DNA from 3 places in the Kitasatospora sp. CB02891 genome. Region 1 is predicted to be linked to each of the others. Evidence: riboswitches for the same ligand, from Rfam matches in the RefSeq annotation. Region 1 holds a riboswitch; each other region holds the start of a gene.

Region 1 (4,947 bases):
TGGGGGTTTCTTCGCCGCAGGGGCGCTTCGCGGAGGGCGCGGCGCTGTTGGACGGGCGGGTGTTGGACGTCGCGGAGGCGCACGGGAAGCACCTGTTCCTGGGGTTCGGGGACGATTGGCTGCACGTGCATCTGGGGTTGTACGGGAAGTACGAGTTCGGGGTGGGGGAGGCGCCGGCGCCGGTCGGGCAGGTGCGGTTGCGGATGGTGAACGAGGGCGGGTTCGCGGATCTGCGGGGGCCGACGGCGTGCGAGGTGATCACGCCGGGGGAGAAGGCGGCGTTGCACCGGCGGCTCGGGCCGGATCCGTTGCGGGCGGGGGAGGTCGGGGACGCGGCGTGGGAGCGGATCTCCCGGAGCGGGACGTCGGTGGCCGCGTTGTTGATGGACCAGAAGGTGCTGGCGGGTGTCGGCAACGTGTACCGCGCGGAGGTGCTGTTCCGGTTGGGGATCAGTCCGCACCGGGCGGGGCGGGAGCTGCGCCGGGCGGAGTGGGACGCGATCTGGTCGGAGTTGGTGGCGCTGATGCGGGAGGGGGTCGCGGCGGGGCGGATCGACACCGTCCGGCCTGAGCACACGCCGGAGGCGATGGGGCGGCCGCCGCGGGTGGACGACCACGGTGGTGAGGTGTACGTGTACCGGCGGCAGGACCAGCCGTGCCTGGTGTGCGAAACCCCGGTGCGGACGGAGGAGTTGGCGGCCCGGAACCTGTTCTGGTGCCCCCGCTGCCAGCAGTCCTGACGCTCTGTCACCAAAACGGGTCGCAGGGGAAGCCTTGACGGAAGGTTGACCGCTCCTTGGTCGAGGGCTCCGGAGCCCGCTCCTATTGTCGGGTTCATGTCCGCACAACCGTTCCGGGGCCCCCGTCCGACTCCGGCCCTTCCGGTCCTGCCGTACCGCAAACCCACCAAGGGTCGTGATTACTGGGTGCTGGACGACGTGCTGCCGGATCCGGACGCGGTGCGCGCCCGGCACCTGGCCCGTACCGACTGGGACGAGGGGTACCCGCACAAGCCGGAGTCGTGGCCGGGGCTGCGGGGGATGCCGGGCCTGGAGCCGGACGAGTTGGCGCACGTCGAGAAGCTGGTGCGGGAGACCGTCGGGGTGCCCAGGGTGTGGGCGCTCAGCGAGGCCGAGGGCGGCACCTTCAACCACAACTGCGTGCAGGTGGTGGGGGAGGGGGAGTGCGAGCCGCGTCCGCACACCGATTCGCGTTCGCTGTGCCGTTACGCGGCGGTGCTGTACCTCAACCCGAACGTGCCGAAGCGGTGCGGGACCAGTTTCTACCGGCAGAGCCTGCCGGGCGGCCGGCTCGGCGGGAACACCGTGGTCGCCCCGCACAACAACCTGGTGGACGCGCTCGGCACCCGTTTCGTCCCGCCGGACTCGTTCACCGAGGATCTGGCCGTCCCGCACCGCTACAACCGGCTGCTGCTGTACACCGCCAACCTGATGCACACCGCGACCGAGTACTACGGCACCACGCTGGACGAGAAGCGGATGACCTGCGTGTTCTTCTGGATGGCCTGACCCGCCGTCACCTCGCGGGGCGGGGTGATCTGCGACACCTCCGGAGGGGTCCGGTCTTGCCGCTGCGCCCGGGACGGTTCTACGGTGGACGGGCCGTGGTGTTCGGGAAGCCGGTGCACTGTGCTCGTCACAGGAGTCCGGAGCGGCCCTCGCCACTGTGATCGGGGAGTCGTCGGCTCCCACCTCGTGCCACTGGCCGTTCGCGGCCGGGAAGGCCGGGCGCCGACGCCGAACACCCCGTCAGCCAGGAGACCGGCCACGGCATCTCACGAAGTGATCCACGAGGTGCTGGAGCGTGATGCGCGGATGACCGCGTCCGATTCGACCATGCCCGGAAACGTCCCGGGCTCCCCTGTTCCTGCTTTCCGCTGGCGCCGCGAGGACACCTGGCGCACCGCCGGCCTGATGGCGGTGATCCTGGCCCTGCACGTGGCGGCGTTCGGGACGCTGCTGTTCCTGGTGGTGCCGGAGAAGTACCAGGTGGGTACCCAGGTGTTCGGTGTGGGCCTGGGCATCACCGCGTACACCCTGGGCATGCGGCACGCCTTCGACGCCGACCACATCGCGGTGATCGACAACACCACCCGCAAGCTGATGGCGGACGGCCGCCGGCCGGTCTCGGTGGGCTTCTGGTTCGCGCTTGGGCACTCCTCGATGGTGGTGCTGATGGCCGCGCTGGTGGCCGGCGGGGCCGCGCTGGCGGGCACGCTGATGGACGAGGGTTCGACGACCCATCAGGTGCTGGGCACCATCGGCACCACCGCCTCGGGGGCGTTCCTGTACCTGATCGCGGCGCTCAACCTGGTGGCCCTGCTGGGCATCCTGCGGGTGTTCCGGGCGATGCGGGCCGGCCAGTACGACGAGGCCGAGCTGGAGAAGCACCTGGATTCCCGGGGCTTCCTGGCCCGGGTGCTGAGCCGGGCGACCCGGTCGATCACCCGGCCCGGCCAGATGTTCCCGGTGGGCATGGTGCTGGGCCTGGGCTTCGACACCGCCACCGAGGTCACCCTGATGGTGATGGCGGGCTCGGGCGCGGCGTCCGGCCTGCCCTGGTACGCGATCGTCTGCCTGCCGCTGCTGTTCGCGGCCGGGATGAGCCTGTTCGACACCCTGGACGGCACGTTCATGAACTTCGCCTACCAGTGGGCGTTCTCCAACCCGGTCCGCAAGGTGTACTACAACCTGACCATCACGGGTCTGTCGATCGCGGTGGCCTTCGTGATCGGCACCATCGAGCTGGTCGCGGTGCTGCACGACAAGTTCGGCCTGGACGATCCGGTGTCCGGCTGGATCGCCGGACTCAGCCTGGACAACGTGGGCTTCGTGATCGTCGGCCTGTTCGTGGTGGTGTGGGCGGCGGCGATCGGCTACTGGCGGATCGCCCGACGGTCCAAGGCGTTCTCCGGAGTCGGAGCCACATGACCCGAAGCAGGGTGGCAGGGCGTCAACTGGCGGCCAGGATCAGCGTTCCGGCCACGGCCAGCCCGGCGCCGACCACCTGTACCCGCAGCAGTCGCTCCTTGAGCAGGCCGCGCGCCATCAGCGCCGTCACCACGGGGTAGAGCGAGGCCAGTGCCGCCGCCACCGCGACCGAGCCCAGGTGGGTGGCGGCGGCGTACAGGCCGTTCGCGGTCACGTCCGCGACGCCGACGGCGGTCAGCGAGGGCAACGAGCGGGCCGCGCCGCGCAGTTCGAGCGGCTCCCGGCGGGCGGCGGCGGCCAGCATGCCGATGCCGACGACGGCGTTGGTCAGTCGTTGCACGCACAGCGTCAGCAGCAGTCCGCCGCCGGCGCTGGCGTGCGCGATCAGGGCGAGCACCGCGCCGAACGCGAGCGCGGCGGAGAGGGTGAGGACGAGCACCTGGCGGCTCACGGCCGGTCCGCCGCGCTGCGGGCCGCCCGCCAGCACGACCCCGGCGATCGCCACCAGGATCCCCAGCCCCTGGACGACGCCCGGCCGCTCGCCGAGGAACAGGCCGACCCCGATCGGCACCAGGACGCCGACGGTGGCCAGCGGCGAGACCACGCCCATCGGTCCGAGGGCGAGGGCCCGGTAGAACGCGAGCAGGGCGAACGGCCCGAGCACGCCGGCCGCGACGGCGTACCGGAGCGCGGGCCCGGCGTCCGCCCAGCCGCCGGTGGCGGTGACGGCCACCGCGAGGACCAGGGCGGCCGCGGTCTGCGAGAGCACCACGACGCCGAGCGCGGGCAGTCGGCGGGTGATCGTGCCGCCGCCGTAGTCGGCGACGCCCCAGAGCAGGCTGGCGAGCAGGGCGAGAGCGGCGCTCATGAGGCCGGGAGCGCGTCGGGTCGGGGCAGCATGGTGGACTCCGCAGTACAGTCGGTGGACCTGTCGTGCGGTCGCAGCATAGTTCACCCCCCTGAACCGACCCAACCAATATATTGGACTCAAGCGTGCCGGAACCCGATCTCGTCACCCAGGCCCTCGCCCGCAACCTCAAGCGGCTGCGCACCGAACGCGGCCACACCCTGGACGCCCTCGCGGCCCGCTCCGGCGTCAGCCGCGGCATGGTGGTCCAGATCGAGCAGGCCCGCACCAACCCCAGCGTCGGCACCGTGGTCCGCCTCGCCGACGCCCTCGGCGTCTCGATCGCCCGTCTGCTCGACTACGACGAGACCTCGGTGGTGCGGATCGTCCCCGCCGAGGAGGCGGTGCGGCTGTGGAGCGGCCCGGACGGCGGCAGCGGCGTCCTGCTGAACGGCATCGAGGCCCCCGGCCCGCTGGAGCTGTGGAACTGGCACCTGCGACCCGGCGAGACCCACGCCTCCGACCCGCACCCGGCCGGCACCGTCGAGATCGCCCGGATCGACGAGGGCGAACTCACCCTGGTGCTCGACGGCCGCGCCCACCGCGTCCCGGCCGGCTCCACCGCCTCCTACGAGGCCGGCACCGCCCACAGCTACCGCAACGAGGGCGACGTCGACTGCCGCCTCACCCTGGTGGTCTCCGTCCCCCCGCCGGCCGGCAGATGAGCCCGGCCGGTACGTGAGCAGGCCGATCGGGGCATCGGCATGGGCGAAGGGCCCCGGGAGACTCCCGGGGCCCTTCGCCCGCCGGCTGTCAGAGGCCGTACCTGCGGCGGTACAGCTCCACCCGGCCCGCAGTGTCCAGCAGGCGGGCCTTGCCGGTGTAGAACGGGTGGCTCGCGGAGGACGTCTCGACGTCCACCACCGGGTACGTCCGCCCGTCCGTCCACTCGACCGTCCGACCGCTCGACGCGGTGGAGCGGGTCAGGAGCGACAGGCCGCCCGTCTTGTCCCGGAACACCACCGGACGGTACTCGGGGTGCACTCCCTGCTTCATCTGCTCCTCCTTCTGCAAGCCCTCGAACTGCTCAATTCCGTTGAACGTCAACGGGTTTCGCGGAACTCCACGTGCCGCCCGGCCACCGGGTCG
Region 2 (4,947 bases), on a different contig from region 1:
CCCTCGTAGGCGGCAACGACAAGGCCCGAGGACCGCAGGAGGGCCAGATCGTCCGGCTGGTCCGCGAGGAACTGAAGGATCTTCGGGAGGCAAGGTCTCTCCTCCCGCTGACAACTGAGGACCCCGGCGGACCACGGCAGGAGCGACGGAGTCGGCTACGGCCGCAGGCCGGGGGTGTTCCTGATGAAGTGGTCGAACCCCAGCGGGGGGCGTCCGAGGAGTTCGGCAACGTCGTTCGTGGCCCGGTCGTACCGGTTCTCGCCGTGCAGCCGCGCCATCGTGGCGATGTGCTCGAAGACGTGGGGCGGCAGGTCCTGCGTCCTGAGGTCGCGGTCCAACCACTCCTCGTACGGCACGTCGACGTACGTGATGGCCCGGCCCAAGGCGGCGGAGAACTCGGCCGCGATGACGCTCATGTCACGCGAGCGCGCTCCGGTCAGTTCGTAGACGCGGCGGGACGGCGGAGCTGAATCGAGCAGCAGCCGTGCGACGACCTCCGCCACATCGGCTGCGGCGACCGGCGAGGTCCGCGCGGACCCGAACGGCAGACGGATCGTGCGGTCGCGGAGGATCGACGCGAGGGCGATCCGCGCGAACAGCGGATTCTCCATGAACACGGTGGGCCGGACGTGGACGACCGGGACCCCCGACCAGTCGAGGACGTGCTCGGTCAGCCAGTGCAGCCGCTGCTGCCGGGACTCCGCACGGCTGGTGAGGTCCATCTGCGAGACCGTCATCTGCGAGATGCTCACCAGCAGATCGAAACCCCCGCTCTCCCGCGCGGCCGCGGCCACCGTCGTCGCCGCCTCCAGGTACGCGGGCGACACGCCCATCCCGAAGTAGGCCCGCCGGCAGCCCGCCAGCGCCTCGGCCACGTCGGCCCCGCGAGTGAGGTCACCGACCACCACCTCGACGCCGTCCACGGCCCTCAGCGCCGAGGCCCGCTCGTCGTCGTGGTGCACGAGCGCCCGGACCGGCACGCCCTCGGCACGCAACCGGTCGACGACCGCTCGTCCGACCCCGCCGACGCGCCCGCCGACACCAGTGACAAGGACGGGTTGGAACTGCACCGCGACCACCTCCTGCCCTCCGGGCCGGGAAGCCACTCCGCTCGGCCCGTTCGGGACAACCCTACGGACCGCGAATCGCCCACGCAGCCGCCTCCGGCAGGAACCGCCCGCTCCCGGCGGGGTGATCCACCCCTGCGCACACGGTGCTGGCCGAGGTGTCGCCGGCGAAGGGCAGACGGCCGTGTTCGCCGGGCAAGGCCTCCATCCTGCTGCCGTTGCCGGCGACCGGTCACCGGTGGTTGACGATGCCGGAGACGCCCCAGCCGATCGTGGCGAGCACCACGGCGAAGATCAGCCCGGCCAGGGTGCGGCCGAGCGGTCCGGCGGTGGGGCGGTCGGTGGCCGGCCGGCCGGGGAGGGGCGCCGGGTTGAGCAGGCGCAGGCCGAGGGCGAACAGGGCGGGCAGGCCGGCGCCGGTGAGCAGGCCGACCACGACGATCCGCCAGATCGCGTCCAGGTTGATCCAGGAGTTCACCGGCTGACCTCGTCGGTCCTGGTGGGCTCGGGCGCCACCGTGCCCGTCCACGCGGCGTTGACGTTCTCCGCGGTGACGGCCGGGCGGCGGGACCTGATGCGGCCGCGGCCGGAGATGATCACCCAGCACGCTGCCCGCGGCACCAGGACCCGGTCCGGCTCGGCGCTCACACAGTCGTACAGTGCCGGTGAACGGGCAGGTCGCGTTCACGGAGATCGACCCCGAGGGCGGGCACATCCATCACGGCGCCGGCCCGGGTACCCGGCCCACTGGCTGAACTCGCCTACCGGATCGCCGGGTTGAGGCAGAAGGCGCGCGAGGGCAAGGGCTGGGTCGCGGACACCTGCCTGCTGCGCCGCGCCGACCCCTCCCAGGGACCGGACACATCACCGACTTTGCGCCGGAAGCCGCCCGGGGCGTTCTAGACTGACCGCGCAACTGGTTCGCCCTGTCCGCCAGGCAGGGCGTCGTAAGAGGGAACCCGGTGGGAATCCGGGACTGCCCCGCAGCGGTGAGTGGGAACGACCGCCGTCATACGCACTGGGTCCGGACGGGCCTGGGAAGCGACGGCCAGTAGGTGCCCGGGATCGATCAACTCCCCGGGTGTGCCCGCGAGTCCGAAGACCTGCCCGTTGCCCGGATGCGTCCGTTCGCACCCGGTAGCCGGTGACCTCGAGGGCGGGTCGGCACGGACACCCGGCGGGCAGGCGCGGTCGAGCGCCGCACCGCCCGGTCTTCGCCACCCCGCGCGCCCTCCTGTGCACCGGACCCAGGATCAAGGCTCGCGAGGAGAGTCCCCTTGACTACGAAGTCCGTAGCCGCGGCAACCGTCCACGGCTACCCCCGCCAGGGCGGGAACCGGGAGCTGAAGAAGGCGATCGAGGGCTACTGGAAGGGCGCCGTCACCGCCGACGCGCTGCTCGCCACCGCCGCCGAACTGCGCTGCACCAACTGGCGCCAACTGGTGGGCGCCGGCATCACCGAAGTCCCCACCGGCGACTTCTCGCTGTACGACCACGTGCTCGACACCACCGTCGCCCTCGGCGCGATCCCGCCCCGCCACCGGGCCGCGTACGAGGCCGATCCGCTGGACGGCTACTTCGCCATGGCGCGTGGCACCCAGCAGACGCCGCCGCTGGAGATGACCAAGTGGTTCGACACCAACTACCACTACCTGGTACCCGAGTTGGGGCCGGACACGGTATTCGCCCCGGACTCCGCCAAGCAGGTCGGCGAACTCCGCGAGGCACTCGGCCAGGGCCACCGGGCCCGGCCGGTACTGCTCGGCCCGGTCACCTACCTGCTGCTCGCCAAGCCCGCACCCGGCGCGCCGGACGGCTTCGAACCACTCACCCTGCTCGACCGGCTGCTGCCCGTGTACGCCGAACTGCTGGCCGACCTGCGGGCCGCCGGCGCCGAGTGGGTGCAGCTGGACGAGCCCGCGCTCGTACAGGACCGCACGCCGGCCGAACTGAACGCCGCCGCTCGCGCGTACCGGGATCTCGGCGCGCTGACGGACCGTCCGAAGCTGCTGGTCGCCTCCTACTTCGACCGGCTCGGCGAGGCGCTGCCTGTGCTCGCCAAGTCGCCGGTCGAGGGCCTGGCGCTGGACTTCACCGGCCCGGCCGCGGGCAACCTCGCCGACCTAGCCGCGGTCGGCGGCCTGCCCGGGAAACGCCTGGTCGCGGGCGTGGTGGACGGCCGCAACGTGTGGATCAACGACCTGGGCGCCTCGCTCGCCACCCTCGCCACCCTGCTCGGCCTGGCCGACCGGGTGGACGTCGCCCCGTCCTGCTCGCTGCTGCACGTGCCCCTCGACGTGGCCGCCGAGCGCGACCTGGACCCGCAGATCGGCCGCTGGCTGGCGTTCGCCCGGCAGAAGGCCGCCGAGGCGGCGCTGCTGGCCCGCGCCCTGCGCGAGGGACGCTCCGCCATCACCGCCCAACTCGCCGCCAACCGCGCCGACCTGGCGTCCCGCGCCGCGTCCCCGATCACCCGCGACCCGGCCGTCCGGGCCCGCGCCGCGGCCGTCACCGCCGCCGACACCCGCCGCGACGCCCCGTACGCCGTCCGCGCCGAGGCCCAACGCGCCCGGTTGCAGCTGCCGCCGCTGCCCGCCACCACCATCGGCTCCTTCCCGCAGACCGCCGAACTGCGCGCCTCCCGCGCCGAGTTGAACGCGGGCCGACTGGAGGAGGCGGACTACCGCAAGCGGATGGAGGACGAGGTCCGCGAGGTGATCGCCTTCCAGGAGCAGGCCGGGCTGGACGTCCTCGTGCACGGCGAACCCGAACGCAACGACATGGTGCAGTACTTCGCGGAACAGCTCACCGGCTACCTGACCACCCGGCACGGCTGGGTGCAGTCCTACGGCACCCGCTACGTGCGGCCGCCGGTGCTCGCCGGCGACATCTCCCGCCCGTACCCGATGACCGTCGACTGGTACACGTACGCGCAGAGCCTGACCGACCGTCCGGTCAAGGGAATGCTGACCGGCCCGGTGACCATGCTGGCCTGGTCGTTCGTCCGCGACGACCAGCCGCTCGCCGACACCGCCCGGCAGGTCGCGCTGGCGCTGCGGGACGAGGTCGCGGATTTGGAGGCGGCGGGCGCGGCGGTGATCCAGGTGGACGAGCCGGCGCTGCGCGAGACGCTGCCGCTGCGCCGCGCGGGCCGGCCCGCCTACCTGGACTGGGCCACCGACGCGTTCCGCCTCACCACCGCCGCAGTCCGCGCCGACACCCAGATCCACACCCACATGTGCTATGCCGAGTTCGGCGACATCCTGCGCGCCATCGAGGAGTTGGACGCGGACGTCATCTCGCTGGAGGCGGCCCGCTCGCACATGCAGGTCGCCCACGAGCTGGCCGCGGCCGGCTACCCGGCGGAGGTCGGCCCGGGCGTGTGGGACATCCACTCGCCGCGCGTCCCGTCCCCCGCCGAGACCGTCCTGCTGCTGCGCCTCGCACTCACCGCCGTCCCCGCCGAGCGACTGTGGGTGAACCCCGACTGCGGCTTGAAGACCCGCGGCTGGCCCGAGACCCGGGCCTCGGTGGAGAGCCTGGTCGCCGCCGCCCGCACCCTGCGCGCGGAGTTGCAGAACCGGCGGATCGACTGACATGACACCGGTCCGGGCGGGCACGCCGCGCGCCCGCCCGGACCGGCCGGAGCGATCGAAGGGGGCGGCCGATGGCCGGACGGGGCGAAGTGCAGCGGATCAGGATCGGCGAGGAGGTGCTGGTCGTGCTCCCCGAGCGGGAGTACGAGGCCCTGCTCGCGAACCGGCGTCAGGTCGGCGGGTGCACCGCGCGGGTACGCGCCCTCCAGCACGCGCTGGCGGAGGCGCTGTCCCGCCTGGCCGCCGCCGAAGGGGCGGGTGCGGCGGACGACGGAGCGCCCGAC
Region 3 (4,947 bases), on a different contig from region 1:
CGGGCCGCCCCACCGGCCGAAGTCGATCGCCAGCACCACGTTCCGACTGGTCGTGCACTGGTCCATCGGCAGCGCCTCCGCCCGCGCGGGTGACGGGGCCGGCCCGCCGAGCGCCACGGCCAGGACCGTCCCCGCGGCCGCGCCCAGCCGGGCCGGCCGGGCGAACCGCCCGCTCACCGGGAGCCCCCGTCGGCCTTGGCCCGCCGCCGGAAGGCGACCAGCACCGCGCCGCCCCCCACCGTCAACAACAGCCCCGGAACGACGAGTTCGAGCACATCGGTACCGGTGAACGCCAGCCCGGAGGAGGTCGACCCGCCGCCCGTCGAGGTGTCCACCACCGTGCCGCCGGACGTGCTCCGAGAGGGGGAGGGGGACCCGGTCGGTTCCGCGGAGGCGGAGGCGGAGGGCGACGCGGAGGAGGACGGCGACGGGGAGCCGCTGGGCTCGCCGGGAGTGCTGTCGTCCAACTTGTGGCTGAGCGTGCCGAAGGAGCGGCCGGTGACCCCGCCCGCCGCCTGGGCGGAGGCGCGCAGGTCGGAGGTGCGCGGGCCGTCGGCGGCGACGGTGAAACCGCCGTCGGCGTTCTGCTGCCCGGCGAGGAACTCGGTGGCCCGGGCGATCCGGGCCGCATACGCGTCCTGGCGCAGGCTCAGACCCTGGACGGCGAGCGCGGCCGAGTTGACCGAGTTGCCCGCCGAGCCGGGGAAACCGCCGTCCGGCAACTGCCGGGCGGCCAGCCAGCCGAGGGCCCGCTCGACGGCCTGCCTGCTCTCCCGGTCGGGCAGCAGGTCCAGGGCCATCGCCGCGATCGCGGTGGAATCCACGTCCGGGGTACGGGAGTTGGGGATCAGGCTGGGCCAGGAGCCGTCCGCGTTCTGCAGCCCGCGCAGGTAGGCGACGGCCGGCCCGGCCTGCTCGGCGTGCCCCGCCCGGACCTGGGCCATCACGCCGAGGGCCTGCGAGAACACCGACTGCGCCCACTGGTAGTTGCCCGGCCCGTCGCAGCCCGCGTTCACGTCGGCGTGGTCGCAGACCATCCGGTCCAGGGCGGTGATCAGGTCCTGTCCGCCGAAGTGCCGCGGGTCGCGTCCGACGATCTCGGCGAGCAGCGCCTCCTTGGCGACCGAGCCGCCGCCGGCCCACTCGGTGCCGATCGCCGTCCAGTCGTTGACGGACCGTTCGGAGCGGTCCTTGCCCTGCTGGTCGAGGAAGTCGGTGATCCGGCGCAGCGCCGCGTCGTCCGTGCCGGTGGCGGCCAGCGCGTACGCGGTGTCGATGGTCAGGCCGAAGTCGGCGAAGTCGGTGAAGCCCTCGTAGTAGTGGCCGTCGATCAGGCGGGCGCGGTCGGTCAGGTAGGCGCCGGCCCTGGCGAGGTCGGGGGTGCGGGCGGGCTGCGGGGCGTTGACCCGCCGCAGCACGGTGGCCGGGTCGGTGCCGGTGAGGGCGAGGATCGCCTGCTCGGTGGCGGGCGCCTCCGAGTCCGGGGTCCACTCGTCGGGGCCGAGGCCGCCGTCGGCGTTCTGCCGTGCGGCCAGCCAGGCGGTGGCCCGGTCGGCCTCGGCGGTGCGCCCGGCAGCGTGCAGGGCCTGAGCCGCGACGGCGGTGGACAGGGTCTCGGGGGAAGCGCCCGCGTACGGCACGAACGCGCCGTCGGCCCCCTGCTGGGCGGTCAGCCAGGCCACCCCGCGGTCGGCCACCGGCTGGTGGCCGCCCGCCAGTCGCAGCGCGATCACGGTCTCGGCGGTGGACAGCGGGTCGGACTCGCAGTACTGGCCGGGGCGGATCAGCGTGCCGGCGAAGCCGCCGTCGGCGCACTGCACCCCGGCGAACCGGTCCAGCACGGCGGGCGCCGGGACGACCCCGGCGCGGGCCAGCGCGATCACGCCCATCGCCTGCGTCCACGGGTTGGCCGCGCCCTGGAAGTCCCCGGCGGCGCTGCACTTCCCGCCCTGCCCGGCGGCGTCGCAGACGTGGTCGGTGAGCGCCGCGACCAGGTCGCGGCCGCCGAACGAGCGCGGGTCGCCCCCGGTGGCCTCGGCGACCAGCGCCAGCAGCGCGGCGGCCCGGGCGTCGGGCGCGGCGCCGGCCGACGCGCCGTTCGGGAACAGGAACGCGTCGGCGTGTGCGGCCAGGAACGCGGCGACCTTGCGCAGCGCCGCGTCCTGGGTGCCGGAGCCGGCCAGCGAGAGCGCGGTCAGCGCGGTCCGCGGGAAGTCCGGGCCCTCGAACGCCCAGTTCTCCATGTGGTCGCCGTCCGTCAGCTGCGCCGCCAGCCAGGCCGCGGCGGCAGCCGGATCGGCGGTGCGGCCGGGCGGGGCGCCGGTGCCCGAACTCCCGCCGGGCGACGGGCTCGGGCTGCCGGAGGGGCCGCCGCTCGCACTGGGCGACGGGGACGGGGACGGGCTGGCGGCGTTCTTCGCCCGCACCTCGTCCGGGGTGAACTTCGGCCCGCCGGTGGTCCCGCCGAGGTCGGTCGCGCCGTACACCCAGGCCTCGACCTCGCCGGCCTTCGGCTTCTGGCCGTCGGCGCCGAAGCGGCTGTACGTCCAGGCGGTGGCGCCGGGTTCGGCGATCCAGTACGACCAGTAGGCGCTGCCCTGCGGGGTAGTGGTGCAGGGTTCGGTGGCGGCGGTCGGGTACTGGGTGCCGGTGGCGAACGCACCGGTGCCGATCCGGCAGATGAAGCCGGGGCCGTCGTGCACGGTGCCCGCGGTGGTGAACCCGGCGTTGTGCAGCAGGTTCATGCCGGTGGTCGGGTGGGCGTCGCAGCCGCGGACCAGGCCGCCGCCCCAGGGGGAGAAGTCGACCGCGACGATCGCGCCGGTGGTGGCGGTGCACTGCTCGACCGGGTCGGCGGCCGCCGTGCCCGGGTGTCCGAGCAGCAGGGTGCCGGTGGTGGCGGCCGCGACGAGCGTCGCGAGCAGGGCGGCGGCCGGGCGGCGGCCACGGGTTCTGGACGGGTGCGTGCTGGTGCTGCTGTGGTTGACCCTCACCGGTGACTCCCTGATCGGGTCGTGGCGGGGTGTGACAAGGCAGCGGACGGCGGACTGGCCCCCGTACCGACTGCGTCGTAGTCCGCGACGACGCATGTGGTGCTGACGAACCCCCGGTGGCAGGCATTCCGGCTCCCCCGCCGCACGGGCAGGGCTACGGTTGCGGGTCAGCGCCGGATTCGGACCGGCTTCCCCTGACCTCCGAGGTGGAAAACCCGTTCATCAGACCACGTGAGCTGAGGGGGCGTCAACGCGCCCGGCAGCCAGTCGAAGTGCGCCCGGAGCGCTCGGAGTGGTGCGCAACTACCGCTTGATCGGCGGAGGTTGACCGGTAGGACCGACGGCTCGCCGGAGTCGTGTCGGGTACGTCACCCTGTCGGCCGGCCTGCTGCGTGGGGTACCGTCCGCGGTGGCCGAGCAGGGGAACCCGGTGGGAGTCCGGGACTGACGCGCAACGGTGAGGGGCCTTCACACGCCCGAGTCCGAATGCCTGCCGGCCGTGCACCACGAGCGAAAGCCACCCACGCGATCCGGGCGGCGGCCGCCCCGGACTCCGGCCGGACGCCAGCGCGTTCCGCCGGTGCGACGGGGACGCGTCGGCGCCCCGACCCAAGGAGTCCGTTGTGACCCGTCGTTCCACCACCGCCCTGGCCGCCGTCGCCCTCGCCGCGGGCGCGCTGCTGGGCACCGCAGTCCCCGCGCAGGCCGCCACCCCCGCACAGATCGCCACTTCGAAGACCAACGGCGTCGCCTACCTGAAGACCCTCCAGGCCGCCGACGGCAGCTACGTCACCTCCGGCGGGCTGTCCAACGAGTGGGCGTTCAGCGCGCTCGCCGCCGCCGGGACCGCCGCCGTGGACGTGCTGCCCGGCGCCGACCCCGCCAAGAACGCCCGCACCGTCTACCGCGGCCAACTCGCCGCCGCCACCTGGCCCGGCGCGTCCCCGGTCGTCACCGACTACGAGCGGGCCATCCTCAACTCCTACGCCGCGGGCATCGACCCGGCCCGGGTCGGCGCAGGCCGCAACCTGATCGCCGACCTCGCCGCGTACTGGCAGAGCGCCGAACCCGGCTACTGGGGGCCGTCCGGCAACTTCAACGGCACCGTCTTCGGTCTGCTCGCGCTCGGCAACGCCCGTACCCAGAGCGGGAGCCAGCGTGTCCCGCAGACACTGCTGGACGCCTCGGCCGCCGCCGTCCGCGCCAACCAGCACACCGACGGCGGCTGGAACTACAGCAAGGCCGCCGGCGACCCGACCGCGCTCGCCCAGGCCTCGGACATCGACATGACCGGCGCCGCGATGGCCTCGCTGTGCGCCGCCGGCGTGCCCAGCACCGACAGCGCGATCACCTCCGCCGCGAGCTTCCTGGCCGCCAACCTGAACGCCAACGGCTCGTTCGCCGCCATGTGGGGCCCCAACACAGACTCCAACGGCTGGGCGGTCTCCGGGCTGAACGCCTGCGGCATCAACCCGCAGGGCGCCGCCTTCACCAGCGGCAGCGGCAAGACCCCCGTCGACTACCTGATCGCCCAGCAGTTCAACCCCGGCGGCGGCTTCAAGTACCAGTCCACCGACACCACGCCGTCCGCGTACGCCTCGGTCGACGGCCTGCGCGCGGTGGCCGGCGGCGGCTTCACCGCCACCCCGCCCACCCCCGTCACCTCCGGCGCCCCCACCTGGGTCGCCACCACGGCATTCACCTCCGGCACCGCCGCCCGGATCGCCCTCACCGTCGACAACGGCACCGGAAACCTCAAGGTCTGCGCCGTCACCCTCACCCCGACCGGCTCCACCACCACCCTCGGCGCCGTCCTGGACGCCGCCGCCACCGCCACCCCCAGCGGCTGCGTCACCGGCGTCACGCCGTCCAGCGGCAGCGGCGCGATCACCGCCGTCAACGGCACCGCCAACGCGGGCGCCAACAGCTGGAAGGTCCGCCTCGACAACGGCAC

The links. A riboswitch is a leader RNA that binds a small molecule or an ion and turns the genes downstream of it on or off. The one in region 1 is predicted to bind cobalamin.
Region 2: linked by a shared signal. The riboswitch ahead of metE (5-methyltetrahydropteroyltriglutamate--homocysteine S-methyltransferase) and the one ahead of CG736_RS05835 (HoxN/HupN/NixA family nickel/cobalt transporter) in region 1 are both predicted to bind cobalamin.
Region 3: linked by a shared signal. The riboswitch ahead of CG736_RS14880 (prenyltransferase/squalene oxidase repeat-containing protein) and the one ahead of CG736_RS05835 (HoxN/HupN/NixA family nickel/cobalt transporter) in region 1 are both predicted to bind cobalamin.

What each region holds. Positions count from the first base shown of each region.
Region 1 is NZ_NNBO01000002.1:61,284-66,230, forward strand. Features, by position in the region: gene CG736_RS05825 (Fpg/Nei family DNA glycosylase) at 1-740, shown strand, start outside; gene CG736_RS05830 (DUF6445 family protein) at 837-1,529, shown strand; cobalamin riboswitch at 1,609-1,805, shown strand; gene CG736_RS05835 (HoxN/HupN/NixA family nickel/cobalt transporter) at 1,803-2,951, shown strand; gene CG736_RS05840 (DMT family transporter) at 2,974-3,819, opposite strand; gene CG736_RS05845 (helix-turn-helix transcriptional regulator) at 3,945-4,523, shown strand; gene CG736_RS05850 (type B 50S ribosomal protein L31) at 4,612-4,854, opposite strand; gene rpmG (50S ribosomal protein L33) at 4,902-4,947, opposite strand, start outside.
Region 2 is NZ_NNBO01000005.1:476,628-481,574, reverse strand. Features, by position in the region: gene CG736_RS14920 (NAD(P)H-binding protein) at 156-1,070, opposite strand; gene CG736_RS14915 (hypothetical protein) at 1,300-1,545, opposite strand; gene CG736_RS36210 (hypothetical protein) at 1,542-1,715, opposite strand; cobalamin riboswitch at 1,968-2,193, shown strand; gene metE (5-methyltetrahydropteroyltriglutamate--homocysteine S-methyltransferase) at 2,345-4,663, shown strand; gene CG736_RS14905 (hypothetical protein) at 4,735-4,947, shown strand, end outside.
Region 3 is NZ_NNBO01000005.1:469,693-474,639, forward strand. Features, by position in the region: gene CG736_RS14875 (hypothetical protein) at 1-177, opposite strand, end outside; gene CG736_RS14880 (prenyltransferase/squalene oxidase repeat-containing protein) at 174-2,993, opposite strand; cobalamin riboswitch at 3,094-3,227, opposite strand; cobalamin riboswitch at 3,358-3,506, shown strand; gene CG736_RS14885 (prenyltransferase/squalene oxidase repeat-containing protein) at 3,617-4,947, shown strand, end outside.